2 regions of the Streptosporangium sp. NPDC048886 genome follow, and region 2 is predicted to be linked to the other one. Evidence: riboswitches for the same ligand, from Rfam matches in the RefSeq annotation. Region 2 holds a riboswitch; the other holds the start of a gene.
The links. A riboswitch is a leader RNA that binds a small molecule or an ion and turns the genes downstream of it on or off. The one in region 2 is predicted to bind glycine.
Positions count from the first base shown of each region.

Region 1 (7,163 bases), on a different contig from region 2:
GGCGCGCGTACCGGGACCTGACCCCGGCCAACCTCTACAACGTCGACTACTCCCTCCTGGGCACCGCCCGGGTCGAGCCGCTGCTGCGCAGGATCAGGCTCGGCATGGAGGGCGCCGGGATGTACGTCGAGTCGGCCAAGGGCGAGTGCAACCTCGGCCAGCACGAGATCGCCTTCCGCTACGCCGACGCCCTCACCAGCTGCGACAACCACGCCGTCTACAAGAACGGCGCCAAGGAGATCGCCTCCCAGGAGGGCATGTCGCTCACGTTCATGGCCAAGCCGAACCAGCGCGAGGGCAACTCCTGCCACATCCACATCTCCCTGCGGGACTCCGCCGGGGAACCGGTCATGGCCGGGGACGGGCCGTACGGGCTGTCGGAGACCGGGCGGCGCTTCATCGCCGGGCAGCTGGCCTGCCTGCGCGAGCTGACCCTGCTCTACGCCCCGAACGTCAACTCCTACAAGCGCTACGTGGCGGGCAGCTTCGCCCCCACCGCGGTCAAGTGGGGGGTGGACAACCGCACCTGCGCGCTGCGGCTGGTCGGCCACGGGCCGTCGCTGCGGATCGAGAACCGGGTGCCCGGCGGCGACGTCAACCCCTACCTGGCGGTCTCGGCCCTGATCGCCGCCGGGCTGTACGGCATCGACAACGGGCTGCCGCTCCAGGAGCCGTTCACCGGCAACGCCTACGCGTCGGGCGCGGAGACCGTGCCGCACACGCTCCGCGGCGCGCTGGAGCTGTGGGAGGGCTCCGACAAGGCCCGCGACGCCTTCGGCGAGGACGTCGTGGCGCACTACGCCAACAACGCCCGGGTCGAGCTGGCCGCCTTCGACGCGGCGGTCACCGACTGGGAGCTGTTCCGGGGATTCGAGCGGATGTGAACATGAAGATCATCAATCCGGCGACCGAGGAAGTGGTCGCCGAGGTCGAGCCGGTGGACGCCGCCGAGGTGGACCGGGCGGTGGAGCGCGCCAGGCGCGCCTTCGCCACCTGGCGCGCCGTCGGCCCGGGAGACCGGGCCCGGCTGCTGCGCGCCTTCGCCTCCCTGGTGGAGGAGCACGCCGAGGAGCTGGCCCAACTGGAGATCGCCAACTCCGGGCACACGGTCGGCAACGCCCGCTGGGAGGCGGGCAACGTCCGTGACGTGCTGAACTTCTACGCCGGGGCGCCGGAGCGCAACCACGGCAGGCAGATCCCGGTGGCCGGCGGGCTGGACGTCACCTTCCAGGAGCCGCTGGGCGTCGTCGGCGTGATCGTGCCGTGGAACTTCCCGATGGTCATCATGACCTGGGGGGTGGCCCCGGCGCTGGCGGCGGGCAACACCGTGATCGTCAAACCCGCCGAGTGGACGCCGCTGACCGCCCTGCGCCTGGCCGAGCTGGCCCTGGCGGCCGGCCTGCCCGAGGGGGTGCTCCAGGTCCTGCCCGGGACCGGGGAGGTGGCCGGGGCCCGGCTGGTCGACCACCCGGACGTGGCGAAGATCGTGTTCACCGGTTCGACCGAGGTGGGCAAGGAGATCGCGGCCAAGTGCGCCGGGCAGGTCAAGCGGATCACCCTGGAGCTGGGCGGCAAGAGCGCCAACGTGGTCTTCGCCGACGCCGACCTGGACAGGGCCGCGGCGACCGCGCCGTACGCGGTGTTCGACAACTCGGGGCAGGACTGCTGCGCGCGCTCCCGCATCCTGGTGGAGCGCACCGTCTACGACGACTTCCTGGCGCGGCTGGAGGCGGCGGTGCTGAAGGTCCGGGTCGGCGACCCCCGTGACGAGGCCACCGAGATGGGGCCGCTGATCAGCGCCGAGCACCGCGACCGGGTGGCCTCCTACCTCACCGGGCCGGTCCGCCTGCAGGGCCGGTGCCCGCAGGGGCCCGGGTTCTGGTTCCCCGCGACGCTGCTGACCCCCGACAGCCTCGACGACCCGGCCTTCACCGAGGAGATCTTCGGGCCGGTGGTGGCGGTGGTGCCGTTCGACGACGAGGAGCACGCCGTACGGATCGCCAACGACACCAGATACGGCCTCAGCGGGTCGATCTGGACCAGGGACGTCGGCCGCGCCCTCCGGGTGGCCCGGGCCGTCGAGGCGGGCAACCTCAGCGTGAACTCCCATTCGAGCGTCCGCTACTGGACCCCGTTCGGCGGCTTCAAGCAGTCCGGCCTCGGCCGGGAGCTGGGCCCCGACGCCCTGACCGCGTTCACCGAGACCAAGAACGTCTTCATTTCGGAGGATTGACAGCCATGCAGCGTTTGCAGGACCGGGTCGCCGTCATCACCGGCGCGGGCAGCGGGATCGGCCTGGCCACCGCCCGCCGGTTCGCCCAGGAGGGCGCCCGCGTCGTGTGCGTGGACCTGGACGAGTCGAGCGGGTCGGCGGCCGCGGCCGAGGTGGACGGCCTGTTCGTCAAGGCCGACGTCACCAGCGAGGACGACGTCGTGCGGATGTTCCGGACCGCCTTCGACACCTACGGCAGCGTGGACATCGCCTTCAACAACGCGGGCATCTCGCCGCCGGAGGACGACTCGATCCTGGAGACCGGCATCGACGCCTGGCGCCGGGTCCAGGAGGTCAACCTCACCTCGGTCTACCTGTGCTGCAAGCACGTCATCCCCTACATGCGGCGCCAGGGCAAGGGGTCGATCATCAACACCGCGTCCTTCGTGGCCGTGATGGGCTCGGCCACCAGCCAGATCTCCTACACCGCCTCCAAGGGCGGGGTGCTGGCCATGTCCCGCGAACTCGGGGTGCAGTTCGCCCGCGAGGGCATCCGGGTCAACGCGCTCTGCCCGGGGCCGGTCAACACGCCGCTGCTGCAGGAGCTGTTCGCCAAGGACCCCGAGCAGGCGCAGCGCCGCCTGGTGCACATCCCCACCGGCCGCTTCGCCGAGGCCTCCGAGATCGCCGCGGCGGTGGCGTTCCTGGCCTCGGACGACGCGAGCTTCGTCACCGGCTCGGAGTTCCTGGTGGACGGCGGCATCTCGGGCGCCTACGTCACCCCGCTGTGACCGCCGCGGCGCCCGGCGGCCGGGACCGCCCGCGGGAGGGCCCCGGCCGCGTCTGCCCACCCCATCCCCTCCGCCCCCGATAACGTGCCGGGACGTGGGCGGAGACCCCACGTCCCGGCGTCCGGCAAGAAAGAGATCATGTCCCGTCCCGTCATCGGCATCACCTGCTACATCGAGCCCGCCACGTTCACCGTCTGGGAGATGCCCACCGCGCTCCTGCCGTACGGCTACGTCGACCACGTGGCCCGCGCCGGCGGGCAGCCGGTGATCCTGCCGCCGGTGGGCGACCCCGCGGCGCTGGTCGGGCGCCTGGACGGGCTGATCCTGGCCGGCGGCGGGGACGTCGACCCGGCACGGTACGGCCAGGTCCCGCACGAGCGGACCGGCCACGTCCGCGGCTTCCGCGACGACGCCGAGTTCGGGCTGGCCCACGCGGCCCTGGAGCGCGGCATCCCGCTGCTGGGAGTCTGCCGGGGCCTGCAGGTCCTCAACGTCGCCCTCGGCGGCAGCCTGCGCCAGCACCTGCCCGACGAGGTCGGCCACAGCGGGCACGCCCCGGCCCCCGGCCGCTTCGGCCGGATGCCGGTACGGCTGACCCCCGGGAGCCAGATCGCCAAGATCCTCGACACCGAGACCGCGGACGTGGCCCACTACCACCACCAGGCCGCCGACCGGCTGGGCGCGGGCCTGACCGTGACCGCCCACGCCGAGGACGGCACGGTCGAGGCCGTGGAGCTGGAGGGCCACCCGTTCGCCCTCGCCGTCCAGTGGCACCCCGAAGCCGACGACGAGTGCCTGCTGTTCGAGGAACTGGTACGGCGCAGCCGCCCCTGACCGGCGCGGCCGTCCCGGGCGGCGAGAACACGAGCCCGGGGGATTTCGCTCGGCCGGTGCGGGCGGTTAGGCTGGTCACGACACCGATGAATCCCGCGCGGGAGAGCGTCCTGACATCCAGGCCAGGACCCCTGAAGGAGCAAGCCCTCCCCGCGAACCTCTCAAGGCAAAGGACCGTGCGGGTAGGTGGCCTCTGGAAAGCAGGTCTCGCGGCCTCGCCGAAGGTGAAAGTCCGGTAAAAACCGGGCGAAGCTCTCAGGCATCGATGACAGAGGGGGAGGATGCTCTCATCTGACCCCTGCCTGAGGTGCGAACATGTCCCGACCTACGCCGCTGCGCGGTGTCCACGAGGCCCTCGGCGCGACGCTGACCGATTTCGCGGGCTGGCTGATGCCGCTGCGCTACGGCAGCGAGTCCACCGAGCACAACGCGGTCCGCCAGGCGGCGGGCCTGTTCGACCTGTCCCACATGGGCGAGATCTTCGTGACCGGCCCGCAGGCCGGCGAGGCCCTCGACTACGCGCTGGTGGGTTACCTGTCCGCCCTTGAGCCGGGCCGCGCCCGCTACACGATGATCGTCTCCCCCTCCGGCGGCGTGCTGGACGACCTGATCGTCTACCGCCTGGCCGACGAGGAGTTCATGGTCGTCGCCAACGCCTCCAACTACCCGCGGGTCGCCGCCGAGCTCACCGAGCGCGCCAAGTCCTTCGACGCCGCCGTGGACGACCGCTCCGAGCAGTACGCGCTGGTCGCGGTCCAGGGCCCGCGCTCGCGCGCCATCATGGGCGAGGTCACCGACGCCGACCTCGACGGGCTGAAGTACTACGCCGGCCTGCCCGCCACCGTGGCCGGCCGCGAGGCCCTCATCGCCCGCACCGGATACACCGGCGAGGACGGCTTCGAGCTGTTCGTCGCCGCCGCCGACGCAGAGCCGCTCTGGGCCGCGCTCACCGAGGCGGGCGCGGCGCACGGGCTGCTGCCGGCCGGGCTGTCGGCGCGCGACACCCTCCGCCTGGAGGCGGGCATGCCGCTCTACGGCAACGAGCTGTCGGCCGATCTCACTCCGTTCGACGCGGGGCTCGGCCGTGTGGTGAGGTTTGACAAGCCGGGCGACTTCGTCGGCCGGGCCGCCCTGGAGCCTCTCAAGGACGTCCCGCCGACCCGTCGCCGGGTCGGACTGGTCGCGACGGGCCGCCGGGTGCCCCGGCACGGGTACCCGGTGGTCTCCGAGGACGGCGCCGTCGTCGGCGAGGTCACCAGCGGGGCCCCCTCCCAGTCACTGGGCCGGCCCATCGCCATGGCCTACGTGGACAACGGCCTGTCCACCGGCCTGGCGGTGGACATCCGGGGTAGTCGCGAACCGGTCGACGTCGTCGACCTGCCTTTCTACAGGAGGAAATAATGAGCAGCATTCCCGATGACCTGCACTACACCAAGGAGCACGAGTGGATCGCGGGCATCGATGACGGCCTGACCCTCACCGTGGGCATCACCGCCTACGCCGCCGAGGCGCTGGGCGACGTGGTCTACGTGCAGCTCCCCGAGGCCGGGGCGACGATCTCCGCCGGCGACGCCGTCGGCGAGGTCGAGTCGACCAAGTCGGTGAGCGACATCTTCGCGCCGGTGGGCGGTGAGGTCGTCGAGGTCAACCAGGCCGTCGTGGACGACCCGTCCCTGGTCAACAGTGACTCCTACGGTGATGGCTGGCTGTTCCGCGTCCGTCTTGAGGGCGACGCCGACGACCTGCTGTCCGCCGAGGAGTACGCCGCGCTCACCTCGGGTGAGTCCTGAAATTTCTCCTCTTGCGCCGTGATCACGCGCACCACCGGGTGCGCGTGGTCACGGCGATGTGAAGGCAGGGACCAGATCAATGGCGATCAGCGTCTTCGATCTCTTCAAGATCGGAATCGGCCCGTCCAGCTCGCACACCGGCGGGCCGATGGCCGCCGCGCACAAATTCGCCCGCGGCCTGGAGCAGGACAGGCTCCTGGAGAAGACCGCCCGGGTCGAGGTGATCCTGTACGGATCGCTCGGACTGACCGGCAAGGGCCACGGCAGCGACAAGGCCGTCCTGCTGGGCCTGTCGGGTGAGAAGCCCGAGCTCGTGGACGTCGACACCGTCGACGACCGGCTGGCCGCCATGCGCGCCTCCGGGACGATCTCCCTGTACGGCTCCCGCGAGATCCCCTTCGTGGTCGGCGAGCACCTCGTGTTCGAACGCAAGATCTCGCTGCCGCACCACCCCAACGGCATGCGCTTCATCGCCTTCTCCGAGACGGGCGAGCAGCTCCGCGAGAAGGTCTACTACTCGGTGGGCGGCGGCTTCGTGGTGGACGAGAACGCCACCGGCGCCGACCGGATCAAACCCGACGACACCGTCCTGCCGCACCCCTTCACGACGGCCGCCGAACTGCTCGCCCACTGCACGGAGACCGGCCTGTCGATCTCCGGGCTGATGCTGGAGAACGAGAAGGCCTTCGGCCGCTCGGAGCAGGAGATCCGCGACCAGCTGCTGCACCTGTGGCGGGTCATGGCCGAGTGCGTCCGGCGCGGCACCGCCAAGGAGGGCGTGCTGCCCGGCGGGCTGAAGGTCCGGCGCCGGGCCCACCAGCTCCACCGGCGGCTGCAGAGCGAGTCCCCGGAGAAGGACCCGCTGCAGACCATGGACTGGGTCTCGCTGTACGCCCTGGCGGTGAACGAGGAGAACGCGGCGGGCGGCCGGATCGTCACCGCCCCGACCAACGGCGCCGCCGGCATCATCCCGGCCGTGCTGACCTACTACGACCGCTTCACCCCCAAGTCCGACGACGACGGCGTGGTCCGCTTCCTGCTCACCGCGGGGGCGATCGGCGTGCTGTTCAAGGAGAACGCCTCCATCTCCGGCGCCGAGGTCGGCTGCCAGGGCGAGGTCGGCTCGGCCTGCTCCATGGCCGCCGCCGGGCTCACCGAGGTGCTGGGCGGCACCCCGGAGCAGGTGGAGAACGCCGCCGAGATCGGCATCGAGCACAACCTGGGCCTGACCTGCGACCCGATCGGCGGACTGGTGCAGATCCCGTGCATCGAGCGCAACGCGGTGGCCTCGATCAAGGCCATCACCGCCGCCCGGATCGCGCTGCGCGGCGACGGCCGCCACTTCGTCTCCCTGGACAAGGCCATCAAGACCATGCGCGACACCGGCCGCGACATGCTCGACAAATACAAGGAGACCAGCCGCGGCGGCCTGGCCGTCAACGTCATCGAATGCTGAACCGGCCGGGCGGCGGACAAGGGCCGGGCGGACGTTCCGTAACGGGCCCGGCCACGGCTGCGAGCCACGGCTGAGCGGGC
Region 1 is NZ_JBVJHH010000014.1:48,819-55,981, reverse strand. Features, by position in the region: gene ACZ6R6_RS19015 (glutamine synthetase family protein) at 1-884, shown strand, start outside; gene ACZ6R6_RS19010 (aldehyde dehydrogenase family protein) at 887-2,233, shown strand; gene ACZ6R6_RS19005 (3-oxoacyl-ACP reductase) at 2,239-3,003, shown strand; gene ACZ6R6_RS19000 (gamma-glutamyl-gamma-aminobutyrate hydrolase family protein) at 3,142-3,837, shown strand; glycine riboswitch at 3,926-4,024, shown strand; glycine riboswitch at 4,025-4,119, shown strand; gene gcvT (glycine cleavage system aminomethyltransferase GcvT) at 4,153-5,238, shown strand; gene gcvH (glycine cleavage system protein GcvH) at 5,238-5,627, shown strand; gene ACZ6R6_RS18985 (L-serine ammonia-lyase) at 5,707-7,083, shown strand.
Region 1: it holds a riboswitch for glycine, as region 2 does, so the genes downstream of both, gcvT (glycine cleavage system aminomethyltransferase GcvT) here and gcvP (aminomethyl-transferring glycine dehydrogenase) in region 2, are expected to answer to the same signal.

Region 2 (7,163 bases):
CCCGGCGGGCCGGCGGAGCCGGCCCGGCAAGAGATCGGCGGGGGGATCAGGCGCCGCGGTTCAGCCTGAGGCGGACGTCCTCGGCGAGCCGCTCGTCAGGGCTGTCCAGGCCATAGCGCCAGACCTGTTCGGCGTCCTCGTCACGGCCCCGCAGCGGGAGGGTGCGGGCCAGCAGCTCGATGGCCAGCGCACCGGTCTCGGCCTCGCCGCCCTCCTCGACCGCCCCGGCGAACTCCGCGCACGCCAGCTCCAGATGCACGATGCCGAGCAGGACCCGGAGCCTGGGCACGTCGGCCACCTCGGCCACCGAGAGCGCCTCCAGGAGCACCTCGACGGCCTCGCCCGCCTCCCCCTCCTCCATCAGCAGCTCGGCCAGCCCCTGGGCGGCGTGGGAGGCGATCTCCGGGTGGGCGGTCTCCAGCGCGGCCCGCAGGGCCTCCTCGGCCTCCTGCCGCCCCTCCGCGAGCCTGGCCAGCGCCATGTACGCCAGCGGGAGGTAGGTGGGGTTCCCGACGCCGAGGGCGGCCTGCCAAGCGGCCCGGGCCTGGTCGGGCAGGTCCTCGCGCTCGAAGCTGCGGGCGAGCAGGCAGGCGGCCTGCGCGGCGAACTCCGGATGCCCGGTCACCAGCGCGGTGCGGGCCGCGGCCCGGGCGCCCGCCACGTCTCCGCGCTCCTGGAGCACCACCGCCAGCCCCACCGCCGCCTGCGCCCGGTCGGGCTCGGCGGGGTCGGCGGCCAGCGCTGTGAAGATCGTTGCCGCGCCGTCCAGGTCGCCGCTCTCGGCCAGTCTCCGCGCGGTGTCCAAGGGGTGCGTGTCCACCTCTGGCATGTAGGGTCCTCCCGGGTAAAGGAATGCCCCGAGCCTAACGACTCGGGGCCACACCCGTCCCCCACATATGGGACGAATACGGCCCGCGCCGGGAGGGCGCGGGCCGCGGGAGTATCGGTCAGTCCTCGTAGGCCTCAAGCGGCGGGCAGGAGCACACCAGGTTGCGGTCGCCGTAGGCCTGGTCGATGCGGCGGACCGGCGACCAGTATTTGCCCTCGCGCACCGACGGCAGCGGATAGGCCGCCTCGGTCAGGGTGTAGGGGTGGTCCCACTCGCCGGTGAGCAGGCAGTCGGCCGTGTGCGGGGCGTTGCGCAGCGGGTTGTCGGTCCTGTCGTAGGCCCCGGAGGCGACCTTCTCGATCTCGCCCCGGATCGCGATCATCGCGTCGCAGAAGCGGTCGAGCTCGGCCAGGTCCTCGCTCTCGGTCGGCTCGATCATCAGCGTGCCGGCCACCGGGAAGGACATGGTCGGCGCGTGGAAGCCGTAGTCGACCAGGCGCTTGGCCACATCGTCCACGGTCACGCCGGTCTCCTTGGTGATCTGGCGCAGGTCGACGATGCACTCGTGGGCGACCAGGCCGCCGCGGCCGGTGTAGAGGACCGGGTAGTGCGGGGCCAGCCTGCGCGCCAGGTAGTTGGCCGACAGGATGGCCTGCTCGGTGGCCGCCGTGAGGCCCTCGGCGCCCATCATCCGGATGTAGGCCCAGGAGATGGGCAGGATGCCCGCCGAGCCGTACGGCGCGGCCGAGACCGGGCCGACCGCCGAGCCGTCGCGCAGCGGATGGCCGGGCAGGTAGTCGGCCAGGTGCGCGCGGACCGCGACGGGCCCGACGCCCGGACCGCCGCCGCCGTGCGGGATGCAGAAGGTCTTGTGCAGGTTCAGGTGGGAGACGTCGGCCCCGAACTCACCCGGCTTGGCCAGGCCGACCAGTGCGTTGAGGTTGGCGCCGTCGACGTAGACCTGGCCGCCGGCCTCGTGGACCCGCTCGCACACCTGGGTGATGGTCTCCTCGTAGACGCCGTGCGTGGAGGGGTAGGTCACCATGATGGCGGCGAGCTGGTCGCGGTGCTTGTCGATCTTGGCTTCGAGGTCGGCGAGGTCGACGTTGCCGTTGTCGTCACAGGCGACCACGGCGACGCGCATGCCCGCCATGACGGCGCTGGCGGCGTTGGTGCCGTGCGCCGAGGACGGGATCAGGCAGACGTCGCGTCCGGACTCGCCACGCGCCTTGTGGTAGGCGCGGATGGCCAGCAGACCGGCGAACTCGCCCTGGGAGCCGGCGTTGGGCTGGATCGACACCGCGTCGTAGCCGGTGACCTCGGCCAGCCAGCCCTCCAGCTCCTTGATCAGCTCCAGGTAGCCCCCGACCTGATCCTCCGGGGCGTAGGGGTGCAGCCCGGCGAACTCCGGCCAGGTGATCGGCTCCATCTCGGTGGTCGCGTTGAGCTTCATGGTGCACGAGCCCAGCGGGATCATCGACCGGTCGAGCGCGATGTCCTTGTCCTGGAGCCTGCGCAGGTAGCGCAGCATGGCCGTCTCGGAGCGGTGGCTGTGGAAGACCGGGTGCGTCAGGTAGTCGCCGGTGCGCGCCAGCGCGGCGGGCAGCGCGTCGTGCGCGGCGGCGTCGAGGTCGGTCAGGACGGCGCCGCTGACCTCGAAGGCGGCCAGGACCTGCTCCAGGTGGATGAGCTCGGTCTTCTCGTCGCAGGTGACGCCCACGTGGTCGGCGTCGACCAGGCGCAGGTTGACCCCGTTGTCGCGGGCGGCGGCGACGATCTGGGCGGCGCGGCCGGGCACGCGGGCGAGCACGGTGTCGAAGAAGTCGTCGTGCACGACCTCGACACCGCCGTGGCGCAGGCCCGCGGCGAGCACGACGGCGTGCCGGTGGATGCGCCGGCCGATCCGGCGCAGCCCCTCGGGGCCGTGGTAGACGGCGTACATGCCCGCGATCACCGCGAGCAGGACCTGCGCGGTGCAGATGTTGCTGGTCGCCTTCTCGCGGCGGATGTGCTGTTCGCGGGTCTGCAGCGCGAGCCGGTAGGCGGGGCGCCCGTCGGCGTCCTGGGAGACGCCCACCAGGCGGCCCGGCATCTGCCGCTGCAGGCCGTCGCGGACGGCCATGTAGGCCGCGTGCGGGCCGCCGAAGCCCAGCGGGACGCCGAAGCGCTGCGAGGAGCCGATCGCGATGTCGGCGCCGAACTCGCCGGGCGCGGTGAGCAGGGTGAGGGCGAGCAGGTCGGCGGCGGCGACCACCTGGGCGCCGCGCGCGTGGGCGGCCTCGGCGATGGAGCGGAAGTCCCTGACCCGGCCGCTGGCGCCCGGATACTGCACGAGCACGCCGAAGCACTCGGGCAGCTCGCCGGTGAAGTCGCTGTCGACCAGCTCGATGCCGAGCGGCTCGGCCCTGGTGCGCAGCACGGCCTTGGTCTGCGGCAGCGCGTCGGCGTCCACGACGAACACGTTCGACGCGGCGCGGCCGGCGCGGCGGGCCAGCGTCATCGCCTCGGCGGCGGCGGTGGCCTCATCCAGCAGGGAGGCCCCGGCGACGTCGAGCGCGGTCAGGTCGGAGACGACCGTCTGGAAGTTGATCAGGGCCTCCAGCCGGCCCTGGGAGATCTCCGGCTGGTAGGGCGTGTAGGCGGTGTACCAGCCCGGGTTCTCCAGGAGGTTGCGCCGGATGACGGCCGGGGTGATCGTGTCGTGGTAGCCCAGGCCGATCATCGAGGTGAGCACGGCGTTGCGCCCGGCCAGGGTGCGCAGTTCGGCGATGGCCTCGGGCTCGCTCGCCGCCGGTGGCAGGCGGAGCCGGTCCTTGGCCCGGATCGCCTCGGGCACGGCCACCGCGACCAGGTCGGCGGTGGAGGCGAATCCGACCGCCTCGAGCATGCGGGTCTGGTCGGCGTCCGCGGGCCCGATGTGGCGGGTGGCGAACGGCGGAGGGGTGAGCTCGCTGAGCGGTGACAGATCGGTCATGGAAAGCCTCCCGAGGCGGTGGAGACCGGCGCTGGGCGCGGGCGTATGCCGGATCTCCCCCTCTGTCATCTCGACCTGAGAGCTTCACCTCCCCAGCGGGGAGGCTTTCACCGTCGGTGAGATACGCCTGGCGGACGCACCTGCTTTCCAGAGTCGCCTCGTCCGTGCGGTACAGGGTGCCTGAGAGATTCCGGGGAGGTTGCTCCTTCGGCGCCCCGATCATGTCGGGGTCTCTCCCGCACAGGGTCAGCAGCAGAGCTAACTTTACCCCGTGCGCCGGGCCCTGCGACGACGGGCCAGCTCATCTGCGTGGTGATCGCCTAAAGGGCCCTGGCCGGCCTCCGCCCGCTCACCGGGGAGATCCGCCAGCGAACCCTCGACCTCCTGCCACACCCGGCCCAGGGCGATGCCGAAGACTCCCTGCCCGCCCTGGAGCAGGTCGATGACCTCGTCGGGCGAGGTGCACTCGTAGACGCTCACCCCGTCGCTCATCAGCGTGATCTGGGCGAGGTCGCTGACGCCGCGGTCACGCAGGTGCTGTACGGCGATGCGGATCTGCTGGAGGGAGACGCCGGTGTCGAGCAGCCGTTTGACGACCTTGAGCACCAGGATGTCGCGGAAGCCGTACAGGCGCTGGGAGCCGGAACCGTGGGCGGCCCGCACGGTGGGCTCGACCAGTCCGGTGCGCGCCCAGTAGTCCAGTTGCCGATAGGTGATATCGGCCGCCGCGCAGGCGGTGGGGCCTCGATATCCGATGTCGGCGGGCGTTCTCACCGGCTGCCCGTCGAACAGCAGACCCTCTTCACCCGCGCGCTGACGTGCCGACTGGCGCCGTTCCGGGTCATCCTGATCGGCGTTTCTACCCTCGCCGCTGCTGACCGCCACGCGGACCTCCGGCTTTCTCTCATCCCGCGGCCTGATCTGGGGGTTTACGCACAGCCGTGGGTTTCACTTGCACCGTAGGACTGGGGCCAAGCTCAGTCAACGACCCCACCCGGCGCGTCGTGAAGCGTAAATGCACCGAAATTCCTACCCTGCGCGACCGAAGTCCTCGGGCGTGATTGTGTCAAGGAACTCCCTGAACTTCTCCACCTCGTCCTCCTGGTCGTCGGGGATGATCACCCCGGCCTCCCGGACCACGTCCTCACTGGCGAAGATGCGCGCGCCGGTGCGGAGTGCCAGGGCGATCGAGTCCGAGGGGCGGGCACTCACCTCGACCCCGTTGGAGAACACGAGATCGGCGAAGAAGATCCCGTCGCGGAGGGCGACGATGTTCACCGTGCTCAGCCGGACGCCGAGCGCGTCGAGAACGTCACGGAACAGGTCATGGGTCAGGGGCCGCGGCGGCGGCTCCTCGGCCTGAGCCATGGCGATCGCGGTCGCCTCTGTCATGCCGATCCAGATCGGCAGATAACGCTCCCCATGTGCCTCCTTCAGCAGAACAATTGGCTGGTTGGAGGGCATCTCAACCCGAACGCCCACGACCTCCATCTGCAACACGGGCTGCTCCGTCTTCGCTGGATTCCGACCGGTTTGTTCAACGTAACACTCGTGGGGGTACGAGTGCCTGGTCAGGTTGTCACCGGCCCAGCACCCCACGCACGCCGGAACGTACCAGCGAGGCGTGCAATTCCAGCAGGAGGCCGGAAATCTCCCGGGCGGTCTCGTCGGCCTGGTCGATGGCGCCCGGCCCGCGGCGGCGCAGCAGCGGGGCGATGGCCTGTTCCACCAGCCCGGCCTCGCGCTCGGCCGCGGCCTTGACCGCCCGCAGATGGCGGGCGTGCAGCCCGAAGGCGGCCAGTGCGCCGACGCTGCGGGCCACGGCCAGGGCCTCGGCGTCGTAGTAGCGGGCGACCGCGGCCAGCAGGCCGTAGTCCTCCAGCTCGGTGAGGGTCTCCTCGCTGAGCTCGGCGGCGGCGAGCAGCTCCTCACGGGTGAGGCGGACCTGGGAGGGCGCGTCGTCGGGGACGGCGCGCGGGCGGGCCACCGGCCGTTCCTCACGGTCGGCGGCCTCGAGATGATCTTTGATCACGCGCAGCGGCAGGTAGCGGTCACGCTGCTCGCTGAGGATGTAGCGGAGCCGCTCGACGTCGGCGTAGGAGAATTTACGGTAACCGGAGGGACTGCGCTCCGGCTCGATCAACCCCTCGCCCTCCAGGAAACGGATCTTGGAGATGCTGACATCGGGGAACTCGCCCTGCAGGAGGGCGAGCACCTCCCCGATGCTCATGTGCGCACGAGCGGCCTGCGAGCTCATCATCCTCCAGCGGCGCCGCGGGTGAGGAAGACCAGGCGGAACTTGCCGATCTGGACCTCGTCCCCGCCGTACAGCGGGACCTCCTCGATCCGCTCACGGTTGACGTAGGTGCCGTTCAGGCTGCCGACGTCGCGGACGGTGAAGACCCCGCCGCCACGCCGGTAGAACTCCACATGACGTCGCGAGACGGTGATGTCGTCGAGGAAGATGTCGCTCTCGGGGTGGCGGCCCACCGTGGTGAGATCGCTGTCCAGCAGGAAGCGGCTGCCGGCGTTGGGGCCACGCATGGCCACCAGCAGAGCGGTGCCCGGGGGCAGCTGCTCGACGGCTTGCCGCTCGGCGAGAAGCGTCTCTCCGGTCTCCGCCTCGTAGGCCTCGATCCCGGAGAGGGAGATGGTGGAAGTGCTGTCTCCGGGTGGTTCGGACCTGGTCAGCGGCGACCCGCATCGTGAACAGAAACGGGCATCCTCAGGGTTGGCATGACCGCACTGCGTGCAGTAGACGCTCGGCATCGATCGGCTCGGCCTCCTACCGCGAAGACGCGGCAACGGTGCTCAGGGATGCGCGCCTCGCTTCTTCGCTTCTCAGGTATTTTCTCAGACTGCGAATGCCGCAACATACACCGTTGAGAAGCAGAGATCAAGGCAGACGCCCGACCGCGGGTTCGGTCGGTGACAAAGTTACAGCCGCGCGGCGTCCCCGGTCCATGCCGCCGCGCTGGGTTTGCCGGTCCGCTCGCACCGGCGCCCGCCACCCGGGACCGCCCGCTCACGCCGTCGCCCGCCGTCCGGGACCGCCCGCTCACGTGGCCGCCGCCTCCTCCACGACCCGCGCCCAGTGTTCGAGCAGGCTCTGGGCGGAGTCGACGTCGCCGCCCTCGGCCCACAGGTGGGTGACGGCCTCGGCCGGGTCGGGCAGCACCAGCGCCCAGCTGCCGTCCTCGGCGACCACCCGCACCCCGTCGGTGGTGTCGATGCGGTAGCGCTCGGCGGCCTCGATCACCGAGCGCATCACCACCCCCTTGGCCGCCCACGGGGTCGGGACGGTGCGGCGCAGCAGCCTGGCCTCGGGGATCCGGGCGTCGATCTGACTGAGCGACAGCC
Region 2 is NZ_JBVJHH010000044.1:40,064-47,226, reverse strand. Features, by position in the region: gene ACZ6R6_RS39385 (tetratricopeptide repeat protein) at 47-829, opposite strand; gene gcvP (aminomethyl-transferring glycine dehydrogenase) at 948-3,803, opposite strand; glycine riboswitch at 3,961-4,052, opposite strand; gene ACZ6R6_RS39375 (MerR family transcriptional regulator) at 4,068-4,688, opposite strand; gene ACZ6R6_RS39370 (bifunctional nuclease family protein) at 4,833-5,303, opposite strand; gene ftsR (transcriptional regulator FtsR) at 5,383-6,033, opposite strand; gene ACZ6R6_RS39360 (FHA domain-containing protein) at 6,060-6,572, opposite strand; gene ACZ6R6_RS39355 (sugar phosphate nucleotidyltransferase) at 6,862-7,163, opposite strand, start outside.